Regions from separate parts of the Bradyrhizobium sp. 153 genome, predicted to be linked through region 1. Evidence: predicted binding sites of a transcription regulator. Region 1 holds the regulator's gene; the other holds the start of a gene.
The links. Region 1 encodes PhoB, which activates phosphate uptake and scavenging genes when phosphate is short. Its sites were predicted from a motif close to TGTCATNNANCTGTCAT; they were not measured.
Positions count from the first base shown of each region.

Region 1 (7,574 bases):
CGATCTCTATCCGGGCCAGCGCGCCACCGGCCAGCTGTTGCTCGACCAGACCAATATCCTCGATCCCAAGCTGGACCTCAACCTGCTGCGCGCCCGGGTCGGCATGGTGTTCCAGAAACCGACGCCGTTCCCGATGACGATCTACGAGAACATCGCCTTCGGCATCCGCCTCTACGAGAAGATCTCGAAGTCCGAGATGGACGACCGCGTCGAGAAGGCGCTGCGCGGCGGCGCGCTGTGGAACGAGGTCAAGGATAAGCTCAACGCGTCCGGCTTGTCGCTCTCCGGCGGCCAGCAGCAGCGCCTCTGCATCGCCCGCACGGTCGCGGTGCGGCCCGAAGTGATCTTGTTCGATGAGCCCTGCTCGGCGCTCGACCCGATCTCGACCGCCAAGGTCGAGGAGCTGATCCAGGAATTGTCCGAGAACTACACGATCGCGATCGTCACCCACAACATGCAGCAGGCGGCGCGCGTCTCTGATAAAACCGCCTTCATGTATCTCGGCGAGCTGATCGAGTTCGACGACACCAGCAAGATCTTCACGTCGCCGAGCGACCGGCGTACGCAGGATTACATCACCGGCCGGTTCGGCTGAGGAGACGGGACATGGGTACTGAACATACCGCAAAGGCCTTCGATACCGACCTCCAGGAGCTCACTCGCCTCGTCGCCGAGATGGGCGGCATCGCCGAGCGCATGATCGTCGATTCCGTCGACGCGCTGATCCGCCGCGACGTCGCGCTCGGCCAGCGCGTCGTCACCACCGATGCCGAGCTCGACGCGCTTCAGAAGCGCATCGAGGAGCGCGCCGTGCTCACCATCGCCCGCCGCCAGCCGATGGCGGTGGATTTACGCGAGATCGTCGGCGCCATGCGCGTTGCCACCGATCTCGAGCGCATCGGCGACCTCGCCAAGAACATGGGCAAGCGCGTTGCGGCGCTGGAGACGGACTTCCATCCGCTGAAACTGTTCCGCGGCCTGGAGCACATGACCGACCTCGTGCAGCAGCAGGTCAAGTCGGTGCTGGATGCCTATGCCGCGCACGATTTGCCGGCGGCGATGGCGGTGTGGAAGGGCGACGAGGAAGTGGACGCCATCTGCACCTCTCTGTTCCGCGAGCTCCTCACCTATATGATGGAGGATCCGCGCAACATCTCGTTCTGCATCCATCTGATGTTTTGCGCCAAGAACATCGAGCGCATCGGTGATCACGCCACCAACATCGCCGAGACCGTGTTCTACATGATCGAGGGGCAGGCGATCACCGACAAGCGGCCGAAGGGCGACATGACGACCTTCGCCACGACGGTACCGAATACCTAGGGAGCGACGACAACATGGGCGCACGCATTATGGTGGTTGAGGACGAGGAAGCTCTCACCGAGCTTCTCCGTTACAACCTCGAAGGCGACGGCTATGACGTGGAGACGGTAATGCGCGGCGACGACGCCGACACCCGCCTCAAGGAACACATCCCCGATCTGATCGTGCTCGACTGGATGCTGCCGGGACTGTCCGGCATCGAGTTGTGTCGGCGGCTGCGCACCCGTCCCGAGACCAAGCAGCTCCCGATCATCATGCTGACCGCGCGCGGCGAGGAAAGCGAGCGGGTGCGGGGTCTTGCGACCGGCGCCGATGACTACATCGTCAAGCCGTTCTCGGTGCCGGAGCTGCTCGCGCGCGTGAAGGGCCTTCTGCGGCGCGCAAGCCCCGAGCGGCTCGCCACCGTGCTCGCCTATGGCGACATCGAGCTCGATCGCGACAAGCGCCGCGTCGCGCGCTCGGGCCGGCCGATCGATCTCGGCCCGACCGAATATCGCCTGCTGGAGTTCTTCCTGGAGCATCCCGGCCGCGTGTTCTCGCGCGAGCAGCTGCTCGACAGCGTCTGGGGCCGCGACATCTACATCGACGAGCGCACCGTCGACGTCCATATCGGCCGCCTGCGCAAGCTGCTCAATCTCGGCCGCGAGCAGGACCCGATCCGCACCGTCCGCGGCGCGGGTTATGCGCTGGATGATCGGTTTGCAAAGGCGGAGCAGACGTAGGCCCAACTGCGTCACCAAGCTCGGTCGTCGTCCCGGACAAGCGTAGCTCCCGGCAACGCGCAGCGTTGTCCGGAGCGAAGCGCCGATCCGGACGCATAGCCACAGGACGTGGTTGTTGCGCGAAAAGGTAACTCCGAGTCCCCGTAACCACGGCTTGCGGTGGCTATCGGTCCCGGTCCGGCGCTTCGCTTGTCCGGGACGACGTCGGGTTTGTTGCGCCGTCACCGCGTGACGGCTGCCGGTTCGATCTCAGGAAATAATCACCGCGTGCTCGGCTTCGGTGCCGCCCGCCGGCGATCCGCTGCCGGCTGATAGGCGACGCGCGAGTGCTGGGCGCAGTAGGGCAGGCCTGACAGCGCCTTGCCGCCACAGAAGAAGAAGTCCGGGCTGGAGGGATCGCCGACCGGCCAGTGGCACGTCGCCTCGTTCAATTCCAGCAGCGACAGCCGCTGACTCATCGGCACCACGTTGTCGTAGGTGACCGGTTCGGCCTCCACCTCGACCTCGAAGGCCTGCGCCAGCGCGGTGTTGCCGCGCGAGATCGGCCGGGTCACCCGCATCATATGCTGCGCGGGCCGCGCCTTGCGCGGCCGCGGCGCTGCCGATGAAGGGCTCTTGGCGCGGCCCGACAGGCCGAGCCTGTGCACTTTGCCGATCACGGCATTGCGGGTCACATTGCCGAGCTCGGCCGCGATCTGGCTGGCCGAAAGTCCGGCCTCCCAGAGCTTTTTCAGCTGCTCGACGCGATCGTCGGACCAGGTCAAAACCGTCATTGCACCCTTTCCCTCGTTGCGCGCCGCCATCCTGGGGCCTCACAGCGAATGCTTAAGCCTTGAAAAACCCGTGCCGTCAGAATCCCTTAAGGCTCGCCGGGCGCGTGACTGACGCCCGAACGTTTACGCCGGTACATGAGGACTCTTGGGATCAGAACCGCTGCACGAGATGTCGTATCTGACAGTCCAAACGCTACAATATGGCGTGACTCCCGCGCAAGAGTCCGCCGACTCGCTTCCACATGTTCCGTGGTGAAAACCCCGCAAGATCGGCACCGCAAGACTACGGATTTCGCGTTTCGCGAGGCTTTCCGGGCGGCATTGACACCCGTCTTGCCAGGCATAAGATGGTGACGCGTGCCGCCCTTAAAAGGCGGCACGTTTCGTTTTCCGGACCGGTCAATGGTGCGCTGCGCAAGGCATGCCAGGCAGGTCTCAACGTCCAAATGCAACATCCAAGTGATGGTCATGACCAACAGCGCCGCGCCGCATCTGCTTCCCGTTTTCGCCAGGGCGGACCTTGGCTTCGAGCGCGGCGAAGGCTGCTGGCTGATCGCGACCAATGGCGATCGCTATCTCGATTTCACCTCGGGCGTCGCCGTGAACGCGCTCGGCCACGCCCATCCTGCGTTGGTCAAGGCATTGCAGGAGCAGGCGACCAAGCTCTGGCACATGTCGAACCTGTTCCAGAGTCCCGATGGCGAACGGCTTGCAACGCGTTTGTGCAACGAAAGTTTCGCGGACTTCGTGTTCTTCTGCAATTCCGGCGCCGAAGCGTTGGAATGCGTGATCAAGGTCGTGCGGCGCTATCATGCGGCCAAAGGCCATCCCGATCGCTATCGCATGATCACCTTCGAAGGCGCCTTCCACGGCCGCACGCTGGCGACGTTGGCGGCGACGGGCTCGGCAAAATATCTTGAAGGTTTCGGCCCGCCCATGGATGGCTTCGACCAGGTCCCGCATGGCGATATCGAGGCCGTGAAGAAGGCGATCGGTCCGCAGACCGCCGGCATCCTGATCGAGCCGATCCAGGGCGAGGGCGGTGTGCGTTCGTCAACACCCGCCTTCCTCAAGGCGCTGCGTCAGCTCTGTGACGAGAAGGGCCTGTTGCTCGCGTTCGACGAGGTGCAGACCGGCATGGGCCGCACCGGCGATCTGTTCGCGCATCGCCGTCTCGGCGTCACCCCCGACGTGATGTCGCTGGCGAAAGCGCTCGGTGGCGGCTTCCCGATCGGCGCTTGTCTTGCCACCGCGGAAGCGGCCTCCGGCATGACGCCCGGCTCGCACGGCTCGACCTTCGGCGGCAATCCGCTCGCGATTTCCGCTGCGAACGCCGTGCTCGACGTCATGCTCGAGCCCGGCTTTTTCGATCACGTGCAGAGGATGTCGCTGCTGCTCAAGCAGAAGCTCGCCTCGGTGATCGATCGCTATCCTGATGTCGTCAGCGAAGTCCGTGGTGAGGGGCTCCTGATCGGCATCAAGGCGGTCGTGCCTTCGGGTGATCTCGTTACCGCCCTGCGCAACGAAAAGCTGCTCACCGTCGGCGCCGGCGACAATGTGGTGCGCTTCCTACCGCCTCTGATCGTCACCGAAGCCGAGATCGAGGACAGCGTCGGGCGGCTCGAGCGCGCCTGCGCGGCGATCTCGTGCAGTCAGACCAAGCGGGCGGCAAGCTGATGAGCAATTCGCCAAAGCACTTCCTCGACATCAACGAGCTCCCGCTGTCGGAGCTCAAGCGCATGCTCGCCGCATCCTCCGCCATGAAGGCGAAGCAGAAGGCGCATCAGCCGGTCAGGCCGCTCGAAGGCAAGACGCTGGCGATGATCTTCGAGCGCCCCTCGACGCGGACGCGGGTGTCGTTCGACGTCGCCATGCGCCAGCTCGGCGGCGAGCCCATCATGCTCACCGGCGCCGAAATGCAGCTCGGCCGGGGCGAGACCATCGCCGACACCGCGCGCGTGCTGTCGCGCTATGTCGACGCCATCATGATCCGCATCCTCAATCACGAGGCGCTGCTGGAGCTTGCGGCCCATGCGACCGTGCCCGTCATCAACGGCCTGACGCGCCGTTCGCACCCTTGCCAGGTGATGGCCGACCTCATGACCTATGAGGAGCATCGCGGCCCGATCGAGGGCAAGACGGTGGCCTGGACAGGCGACGACAACAACGTGCTGGCGTCCTGGGCCCACGCCGCCGAGCGCTTCAAGTTCCAGCTCAACGTCGCAACGCCGCCGGAGCTCGCGCCGAAAAAGGCGATGCGCGATTGGATCAAGATGACCAATGCGCCGATCGTGCTCGGCACCGATCCGGAAGCCGCCGTGAGGGGCGCCGACTGCGTCGTCACCGACACCTGGGTGTCGATGGGCGACAAGGAAGGCGAGCACCGCCACAACGTGCTCAAGCCCTACCAGGTCAATGCCAAGCTGATGTCGCTGGCCAAGCCCGACGCGCTGTTCATGCACTGCCTGCCTGCCCATCGCGGCGAGGAGGTCACGGATGAAGTGATCGACGGCCCGCAATCGGTCGTGTTCGACGAGGCCGAAAACCGCCTGCACGCGCAGAAGGGCATTCTGGCCTGGTGCTTTGACGCGGTGAAGTAGCGCAGCCTGGTGAAGGCGAAGTGGGTTTGGTTCGTCGTCCTGGCGAGAAGCCGGGACGACGCCGAACCAGCAGTATCGTGTGTGATCATAACTGCCTCGGGAACACTCCCTCGCGCCCCCTTCCATTTCCCACCTCCGACCCCAGATACACGGCCATGGTTTCCCAATCCCCTGACATGAAAACCGGGCCAGAAGGCCCGGTTCGCGCGCCATCACCGGTTCCGATCGATGACGCCGTGCTGCCCTACGAGGTCGACGCACTCGACGTGCGCGGCCGCTTGGTGCGGCTCGGTCCGGCGCTCGACGACATTCTCACCAAGCACGATTATCCCGCTCCCGTCGGCAAGCTGCTCGGCGAGGCCATCGTGCTGACGACGTTGCTCGGCTCGGCGCTGAAATTCGAGGGCCGCTTCATCCTCCAGGCCCAAACCGACGGTCCGGTGTCGTTCCTTGTCGTCGACTACATGGCGCCGGATCGCCTGCGCGCCTATGCGCGTTTCGATGCCGCGCGTCTCGGTAACGCCAAAGATTCCGGCACGCTGCTCGGCCGCGGTCATCTCGCCATGACCATCGACCAGGGCCCCGACATGAGCCGTTACCAGGGTCTGGTCGCGCTCGACGGTGGCAGCCTGGAAGAGGCCGCTCACGAATATTTCCTCCGCTCCGAGCAGATCCCGACGCGCGTGCGTCTTGCGGTCGGCGAGGAGTGGCGCAGTAGCGACGGCGGCAAGCATCGCTGGCGCGCCGGTGGCATGTTGATGCAGTTTCTGCCCAAGGCGCCGGAGCGCGCGCGGCAGGCGGACCTGCATCCCGGGGATGCGCCCGAAGGCAGCGAGGTGCACAGCGTCGCCGAAGACGACGCCTGGGTCGAGGCGCGCTCGCTGATCGAGACCGTCGAGGACGTCGAGCTGATCGATCCCGAGCTCTCCGGCGAGCGGCTGCTGTTTCGCCTCTTCCACGAGCGCGGCGTGCGCGTGTTCAATTCGCAGGTTCTGGAAGCGCGGTGCTCCTGCTCGCGCGATGCGGTTGCCTCGATGCTCAAGAGCTTCTCGCCCGACGATCGCGCCGCGATGGTCAAGGACGACAAGGTCGTCGTCACCTGCGAGTTCTGCTCGTCGGTCTACCAGTTCACGCCGCACGAGGCGGGCGTGGAGGACGCCTAGGCATCGCGCATAGCTAGGCTAGGAATGACGAGGCTGGGGAGGCTGCTCGCACATACTCGCTGTCATCGCCCGGCCGTGATCGGGCGATCCAATACTCCGAGACGACAGTGATTGAGCCAAACACTGATTGAACCGATAGGCCGCGGCTTGCTGGATTCTCCGCCTTCGCGGGGAATGACATCGGAGGCTAGTTCAACACCCGCTTGTTGTCCGGACTGTCCAGCGAGAACGTCGGCACGTCGATCTCGAAGCGCTCGCCGCTTTCGCTGACCATCTGGTAGCGGCCGGTCATGAAGCCGGAGGCGGTCGTGAGCGGCACGCCGGAGGTGTATTCGAAGCGCTCGCCGGGGGCCAGGATCGGCTGCTCACCGACGACGCCCTCGCCCTTCACCTCCTGCTGGCGGCCGGAGGCGTCGGTGATGATCCAGTGCCGCGTCTTCAGCTGCACGGTCTCGTCACCGGAATTGGTGATGACGATGGTGTAGGACCAGAAATAGCGGGAGCGGTCGGCCGACGACTGCTCCGGAACAAAGTTCGGCTCGACGGTCACTTCGATCTGGCGGGTCACGGCGCGGTACATGATGGCCCATCATAGCGAAATCCGCCCGGGGAACCAAACGCCGGAGACGGCTTTGGCGACATCGTCCCGCCAGAATTCGCGGGGAAGGGACTCCCAAGGGGGAGACAACCTTATGTGATCCGGCCGCTTTGCGAGACGACGGCCGGACCGGTAAACTCCATTGAACGTCGCGATTTGCGGAAGGGTTTTTGGCCCCGATGACCATTGCCGACCAAGTGACGGGATCGACGATCGCGGGAACCGCCGGTGCCAAACCCGCAGGGACCAAGCCGCGCGCCGCCGCGCCAGCCATTACGCTGCCGGCGATCGGCGAGCGCGAGCTCCGGCTCGATCTGTTCCGCGGCCTGGCGCTGTGGCTGATCTTCATCGACCATCTGCCAACCAGCCTGCTGACCTGGTTCACCATTCGCAAT
Region 1 is NZ_JADPKH010000037.1:262,939-270,512, forward strand. Features, by position in the region: gene pstB (phosphate ABC transporter ATP-binding protein PstB) at 1-595, shown strand, start outside; gene phoU (phosphate signaling complex protein PhoU) at 607-1,323, shown strand; gene phoB (phosphate regulon transcriptional regulator PhoB) at 1,338-2,045, shown strand; gene IVA91_RS11005 (GcrA family cell cycle regulator) at 2,306-2,818, opposite strand; gene IVA91_RS11010 (aspartate aminotransferase family protein) at 3,287-4,495, shown strand; gene argF (ornithine carbamoyltransferase) at 4,495-5,418, shown strand; gene IVA91_RS11020 (Hsp33 family molecular chaperone) at 5,574-6,581, shown strand; gene apaG (Co2+/Mg2+ efflux protein ApaG) at 6,769-7,161, opposite strand; gene IVA91_RS11030 (OpgC domain-containing protein) at 7,359-7,574, shown strand, end outside.

Region 2 (7,574 bases), on a different contig from region 1:
TTGGGCTGCTAAACTTCCAACAGCCGATGTTTCAGTTTATTCCCGTCTCCAGCCGGGGCAGGCTAAATTCTTCGTGGCTGGAGCCGCGCGCAGATCGGTCGTAGGTTCGCCGCCAGAACGAATGGACGTGCATGTTGCAACGAACAATTCTCGTGGCGCTGCTTGCCGCGCTTGCCGCAGGTGGCGTCTATTGGTGGCTCAGCGCGCCCGTAGTGGCAGCCGCGAGCACCACGCCGCCGCACGCGCCTGATCTTGCCAATGGCGAGGTGATGTTCAACGCCGGCGGCTGCGCGTCCTGCCATGCCGTTCCCAATCAGCCTGATCGTCTCAGGCTCGGTGGCGGCGTCGCGATCAAGTCGCCGTTCGGAACGTTTCACGCGCCGAACATCTCGCCCGATCCGAATGACGGCATCGGCAAATGGAACGACGCGGATTTCGTCAACGCGGTGATGCACGGGGTCTCGCCGGCCGGGCAGCACTATTTTCCGGCGTTTCCGTATACGTCCTATCGGCACGCCAGACGTGAGGATGTGCTCGACCTCTTTGCCTATCTGAAAACGCTACCGCCTGTTGCGGGCAAGGTGCGCGACCATGATGTCAGTTTTCCCTTCAACATCCGGCGCAATGTCGGCATCTGGAAATTCTTATTTCTGGACGGCAAGCCCTTCGTCGCCGACGGCGCGAAGTCGCCGGCATGGAATCGCGGCGCCTATCTCGTGAACAGTTTGGGCCATTGCGCCGAATGCCACAGCCCGCGCAACGCGCTTGGCGGCATCATCGCGAGCGAGCGGTTTGCCGGCGGGCCCAATCCGGAAGGCGAGGGCTGGGTCCCCAACATCACCCAGAAGCGCCTTGGCGAGTGGAGCGCGAAGGACATCGCCTATTTCCTCAAAACTGGCGAACTGCCCGATGGCGACAGCGTCGGCGGCGCAATGACGCGCGTGATCAAGAACACCTCGCAACTGCCGGACGCGGATCTCGCGGCAATGGCGGAGTACGTCAAATCGCTGCCGCCGGTGGACGGCCCGATGCCGCCCAAGCGCAAGCAGGGCAGCTAGTGCGTGATGAAGGTTAGCTCGATCCTGAGACTGTAACCCCTCACGCGGATCGCATCTATCGATGCGATCCGACCTCTCCCTCCGGGAGAGGTGAACCGTTGGCTCGCACGATATAAACCAAACTTATCCCGCATCGATGACGCAGCGTTAGCCGGTGCCGAACGCCTTGAAGGTGATGATGGTGAGGGTGTCCTGGATGCCTGGCAGCACTTGCACCTTCTCGTTGACGAAATGGCCGATGTCGGTGTCCTTGTCGACGTAGAACTTCACCAGGAGGTCGTATTGACCGGCCGTGGAGTAGATCTCAGAGGCGATCTCGGCTTCCGCGAGCGCATTGGCGACCACATAGGACTGGCCGAGCTTGCATTTGATCTGGACGAAAAAGGGAACCATCGCGGTCACTCCGAAAGCACATCTAGCCGGCTAATAGGCCAAAATCGACCGGATTTAGCAAGCGAACTTGCCGCCCCCGATGCGGGTCCGGCGCTCAGAAGGTGACGGCCGCCGCGGCGAATGCATCCCTGAGCCGCTGCGCGAGCTCGATCTTGCGATACGGCTTGGTCAGCACGATCGCTTGCGCATGCGCGCGGCCCGGATTCAAGCTGGGCGCGATCCGCAAAGGCCATGATCATGCCGAAGCCCGAGCTCGTCCTGATCTCGACATTTGCGATTTGCGCGCAAGGCTCCCGCCAAATGGCTTTTCGGGTCCGGGCGGGCCTTAGCTGGAGCACGGCTGTGTAGCGAATCGGCGTGGCTTGCCGCTGGTCGCGCTTGCTGGTGTTCCACGGTCGCGCTAGGACAGGCCATGGCGGTGTCCGGATCAAGCAGATGTCTCCCGCGATGACGACGCCCGTGGCGCTCACCATCGCCGGCTCCGATTCGAGCGGGGGCGCCGGCATCCAGGCGGACCTGAAGACTTTTGCCGCGCTCGGCGTCTATGGCGCCTCCGCCATCACGGCGTTGACGGCGCAGAACACGCGCGGCGTCACGGGTATTCACGCGGTGCCGGCCGAGTTCGTCACCGCGCAGATCGATGCGGTGTTTTCCGATCTGGACGTCGGCGCTGTAAAAATCGGCATGGTGGCCCAGGCCGCCAGCATTGAGGCGATCGCGGCCGCGCTGTCGCGCTGGGCGCCCCGGCACGTGGTGCTCGATCCCGTGATGGTGGCAACATCCGGCGACCGGCTGCTGGCCTCCGAGGCCGTCAAGGCGTTGCGCGCGAGACTGATACCGCTGGCGTCGGTGATCACGCCGAACCTGCCCGAGGCCGCCGCGCTGCTCGATGCACCGGTCGCGGCCAACGAGGCCGAGATCGAAAGCCAGGGGCGCTGCCTTCTGGCGCTCGGCTGCCGCGCGGTCCTGATCAAGGGAGGACACGGCGAGGGCGCGGAGAGCGTCGACTATCTGGTTGATGCCGGCAACGCCATCGCGCTCGCGGCGCCCCGCCTTGCCACCAAGAACACCCATGGTACCGGCTGCTCGCTGTCCTCGGCCGTCGCGGCGGGTCTCGCCAGAGGCGAGGAGCTCGCGCAGGCGGTCCGCAGCGCCAAGGCCTGGATCAGCGCTGCGATTGGCGCCGCCGACCGCTTCAGCGTCGGCCACGGCCACGGGCCGATCCATCATTTCCATAAGTTCTACTGACGACCGCTCGCTCAAGCGGGAGAGGGAGCGCCTGCCCTCCGGGCTTCCAGTGCGAATCTGATCTTGGACGAGGCGCTGCGCGCCATGTCGCCTGATTGTCGCATGCGACTGATATTCGCAGGGCAGGCGAGGCAAGGCGTGATTCGTATCGGAACGTGCCTCAAGAGTTCAATCGGTCATCCCCCTGTCACGGGACATTGTTACAGGCTGGCGCATGGGAAGTTACGATGTGAGTGACGAGAGCCCGGAGCGGCGCTTTCGCACGTTGTTCATCTCCGACGTCCATCTCGGAGCCCGCGGTTCTCAAGCCGATCTTCTGCTGGACTTCCTGCGCTACCACGATGCCGACACCATCTATCTCGTCGGCGACATCGTCGACGGCTGGGCGCTGAAATCGAGCTGGCACTGGCCGCAATCCCATAACGACCTCGTCCAGAAGCTGCTGCGCAAGGCGCGCAAGGGCGCCAAGGTCATCTACATTCCCGGCAATCACGACGAGTTCCTGCGCAACTATTACGGCACGCATTTCGGCGGCATCGACGTGGTCGAGAACACCGTTCATACCGGCGTCGACGGCAAGCGCTATCTCGTCATTCACGGCGACATCTTCGACCTCGTGGTGCAGAACGCGCGCTGGCTCGCTCATCTCGGTGACAAGGCCTACGATTTCGCGATCCAGATGAACCGCCTCGTCAACTTCTTCCGCCGCTTGTTCGGCGTGCCCTATTGGTCGCTGTCGCAATGGGCCAAGCAGAAGGTCAAGAACGCCGTCAACTATATCGGCGCGTTCGAACAGGCGCTCGCCGCCGAAGCGCGACGTCACGACGCGGACGGCGTGATCTGCGGCCACATCCATTACGCTGTGATCCGCGACGAGGCCGGCATTCGCTACATGAATTGCGGCGACTGGGTCGAGAGCTGCACCGCGCTGGTCGAGCACGACGACGGCCGTTTCGAGATCATCACCTGGGCGGATCATTTGCAGAAGCCGGCAACCGTCCCGCAGGTCGCGGCAAGAGCTGCCTGATGCGCATCCTGGTCGCGACCGACGCCTGGCACCCGCAAGTCAACGGTGTGGTTCGGATGCTGACCAAGCTGGCCGACGCCGCAGAGGGGCTCGGCGTCGCGTTCACGTTCCTGACGCCGCAATCGTTCCGCACCTTTGCGATGCCGAGCTATCGCGACGTGCGCCTCGCCATGCCGCGCCCGGCGCGAATTGCAAAGCTGATCGAAGAAGCACGCCCGGACAGCATCCACATCGCGACGGAGGGGCCGATCGGCCTGATGGTCCGCCGCTATTGCCGCCAGCGCAAGCTGCCGTTCACGACCAGCTTCCATACCCGCTTTCCAGAATATGTCCGAGCTCGCGTGCCGGTGCCGGGCTCGCTGATCTGGCGCGCGCTGCGCCGCTTCCATGCGCCCAGCCGCGCCGTGATGGCGGCGACGCCTGCGCTCGCGCGCGAGCTCGCCGAGCGCGGCTTCGACAATGTCGTGCTGTGGCCGCGCGGCGTCGACACCCATTTGTTCCATCCCCGCGCGATCGACCTCTGTCTGCCGGCGCCGGTGTTCCTCTCGGTCGGCCGGGTCGCGGTGGAGAAGAACCTCGAGGCCTTTCTCGACCTCGACCTGCCCGGCACCAAGGTGATCGTCGGTGACGGTCCGGCGCGTGCCTCGCTCGAAGAGGCCTATCCCGATGCGATCTTCCTCGGCGAGAAGCACGGCGAGGCGCTGGCGGAAATCTATGCTGCGGCCGACGTCTTCGTGTTCCCGAGCAAGACCGACACGTTCGGCCTGGTCCTGCTGGAGGCTCTCGCGAGTGGCCTGCCGGTGGCGGCCTTTCCGGTGAAGGGGCCCCGCGACGTGATCGGCCATGCGCCGGTCGGCGCGCTCGATCACGATCTGCGCAACGCCTGCTTTGCCGCGCTCGACATCTCCAGGCAGGACTGCGTCGCGTTCGCCGCCAATTACACCTGGGAGGGGTCGGCCCGGGCCTTCGTGGCCAGCATCGAGGCGCTGGGCGCGGTGCTGCCCTGCCGGAACGGGGCGGAACAGCCGCGCTTCGTGGCCTAATCGACCAAAAATCCTCGCGGGGAGGTGTCTTGCTCGCGGCTCCCAGGCCGCGATAAGGTCTGATATGACCGAACAGCTCCTCCCGGTCGGCCCCGCCGACATCGACGCCGCAGCGCGCGTGATCGCGCCTTACGCCATCCGCACCCCGCTGTTGTCTTTCCCCGTGCTCAACGAGCGCGTCGGCGCAAAGGTCTTCCTGAAGCCGGAGATGCTCCAGCGCACCGGCTCGTTCAAGTTCCGCGGTGCCTTCAACAAGGTATTCTCGATCCCGCAGGACAAGCGCGCCGGCGGCATCGTCGCATTCTCCTCCGGCAACCACGCCCAGGGCGTGGCCGCCGCGGCGAAGATCCTCGACATGCAGGCGACCATCGTGATGCCAGCGGATGCGCCGCTGTCCAAGCGCGAGCGCACCAAATCCTACGGCGCCGAGGTCGTGCTGTACGATCGCGACCGCGACGACCGCGAGGCGATCTCGCGCGGCATTGCCGAGAAGCGCGGTGCGACGCTGGTCAAGCCGTATGACGATCCCTTCGTGATTGCGGGGCAGGGCACCGCCGGCCGCGAGATCGCCGAGGACATGGCGGGCCTCGGCCTTGCCCCCGACGTCGTGGTGGCACCGGCTTCCGGCGGCGGCCTGATCGCGGGCGTCGCGACGGCCGTGAAGGCGCGCTATCCGCTGGCCGAAATCGTGGTCGCGGAGCCCGAGGCGTTCGACGATCACGGCATTTCGCTGACCGCGGGTCATCGCGAGCCGCATCCGCCGGCAGGCCGCACCATCTGCGATGCGCTGATGGCCCTGATGCCCGGCGAGATGACGTTTGCGATCAACAGCAAGCTGCTCGCGCGCGGTGTCACCGCGTCGGATACCGAAGTCGGTGCTGCCGTGGCGTTTGCCTATCGCGAGCTCAAGCTCGTGGTGGAGCCGGGCGGCGCCGTGGGCCTTGCCGCGCTGCTGGCGGGACGTCTCGACGTCGCCGGCAAGAACGTCGTCATCGTGCTCTCCGGCGGCAATGTCGATGCGGATCTGTTCGCCGAGCTGGTGGCTTAATGGATTCCGGGCTTGCGCCTCTAGGCGCATGCCGGAATGACGATGTGCAAGAGCTGACGTGAAGAAGGGGCAGAGCGTTGCCGCTCTACCCGTTTTGCATTTGTGGCTTGGCGGATTCAGCTGGCCCCTTGCTCGGTGCAACCTCTCCCGCTTGCGGGGGAGGTCGGCGCGAAGCGCCGGGTGGGGGCTCTTTCCTTTTGCGAGGGCCTCGACTGTGGAAGCACCCTCTCCCCAAACCTCCCCCGCAAGCGGGGGAGGGCGCGCACCTTCTCCGCGCGGTCAGTGCATGAAGCTCCGGCGATTGTTACCGCCCATGCTCGGCGCCTCGTTCATCGACTGGCGAAAGTTGTTGCCGCTGTTGACCATGCGGGTCGGCATCGTGTTGAGCTGCGGACGATTGTTCGCCACGTTGTTCTGGACCTGCACCTTGTTCAGCGGATTGTTGTTGAGCTTCACGATACCGGTGTTGCCATTGTTGATGCGGATCGGGTGGTTCGGGGTCTGAACGTTGACCGGCTTCGGCTCGACGTTCGGGCCGCCCTTGCCGACATTGACCGGCATGCTCACGATCTTGCCGGGTTTGCCGTTGGCGTTGCCGCCATTCGGCATGGTGTTGGTCGGCGCAGGCAGGGTGACGATCTTGCCCGGGGTCTGCGATGGCGTGCCGTTCTGCTGGTTCGGCTGGTTGTTGCCTGCCGGCAGGTTGACGATGTGGCCGCCATTGCCGAGCTTGCCGATCACATTGCCGTCGAGCGGCTTCTGCACGACCGGCAGATTGCCGTTCACATGCGCGCCGCCATTGCCCTGCTGCATCAGCGGCATGTATTTGGGCTGACCAACATCGCCGATCTTGAGCGTCGGGGCGATGTTCTGCGGCGCCAGGAATTTGGTCGCCTGCATCAACGGGATCTCCTTCGGCTGCGCCTGCAGCTTCAGCGCGACTTGCGCATAGGGGCTGTTGCTGAAGCTGTCATGGAAGCTCTTGTAGCCAACAGGCGAATTCGCAAGCACAGCCTTGTGCCAGGCCTGCGAGATCAGGAGATTGTTGAGCAGCCAGCGGACGTGGTCGCAAAGCGGGTCGTGCGGGTACATCTGGATGAACTCCTGATAATATTCCGGCCGGCCCTCGGACACGACGTAATCATAAGCCTGGCGGGTCGAGCGGCTCGGCAGGTTGGAGGCCATCTGCACCACCGGCGCTTTCACTGGCGCGCGGTTGGCGGCAACGGCGGTGTCGCCGAAGAAGGTGAAATCCGAGGTCAGCGACGAGCTTTCCCACGGGATCTGCGCGCCGCTGGTGGTCTGGTTCACTTGCAGGCGCACGCGCTTGAACAGCTGCTCGATTGGCACGTTGGGCTCGCGCGCGACGTTCAGGAAGGCCTGCGTGTAGGGGCTGTGGCCGTTGGTGCCGTCGAGCGCTTCGGCCCCCGGCGCGGTCGAGTAGCCGACGATCGAGCCGTTCGGCGCATCGACGATGGCAAGGCCGCGGCCGGCGTCGTTGACCTGGGGGAAGGGGTTGTTGCGGCAGGCATCGAGGATGACGATGCGCATGCGGCTCGGGATCGTCTCCAGCGTCGACATCACATCGACCAGGCGCACCGAATTGTTAACGAGCTCGGTCGGGCTCGACACGTTGGCGTCGACGGGAACGAGATAGTTTTCGCCGGCGAGCTGCACGCCGTGACCGGCGTAGTAGACCATCGCCACCGTGTTCGGACCGCGCGAAGCGACCTTGGCGGAAAAGTCCTGGACGACGC
Region 2 is NZ_JADPKH010000023.1:99,989-107,562, reverse strand. Features, by position in the region: gene IVA91_RS06100 (cytochrome c) at 132-1,058, shown strand; gene IVA91_RS06095 (Lrp/AsnC family transcriptional regulator) at 1,206-1,451, opposite strand; gene thiD (bifunctional hydroxymethylpyrimidine kinase/phosphomethylpyrimidine kinase) at 1,899-2,699, shown strand; gene IVA91_RS06085 (UDP-2,3-diacylglucosamine diphosphatase) at 2,914-3,726, shown strand; gene IVA91_RS06080 (glycosyltransferase family 1 protein) at 3,726-4,769, shown strand; gene IVA91_RS06075 (threonine/serine dehydratase) at 4,834-5,817, shown strand; gene IVA91_RS06070 (caspase family protein) at 6,097-7,574, opposite strand, start outside.
Region 2: the regulator PhoB is predicted to act here: its motif matches at 2,874-2,890, upstream of IVA91_RS06085 (UDP-2,3-diacylglucosamine diphosphatase).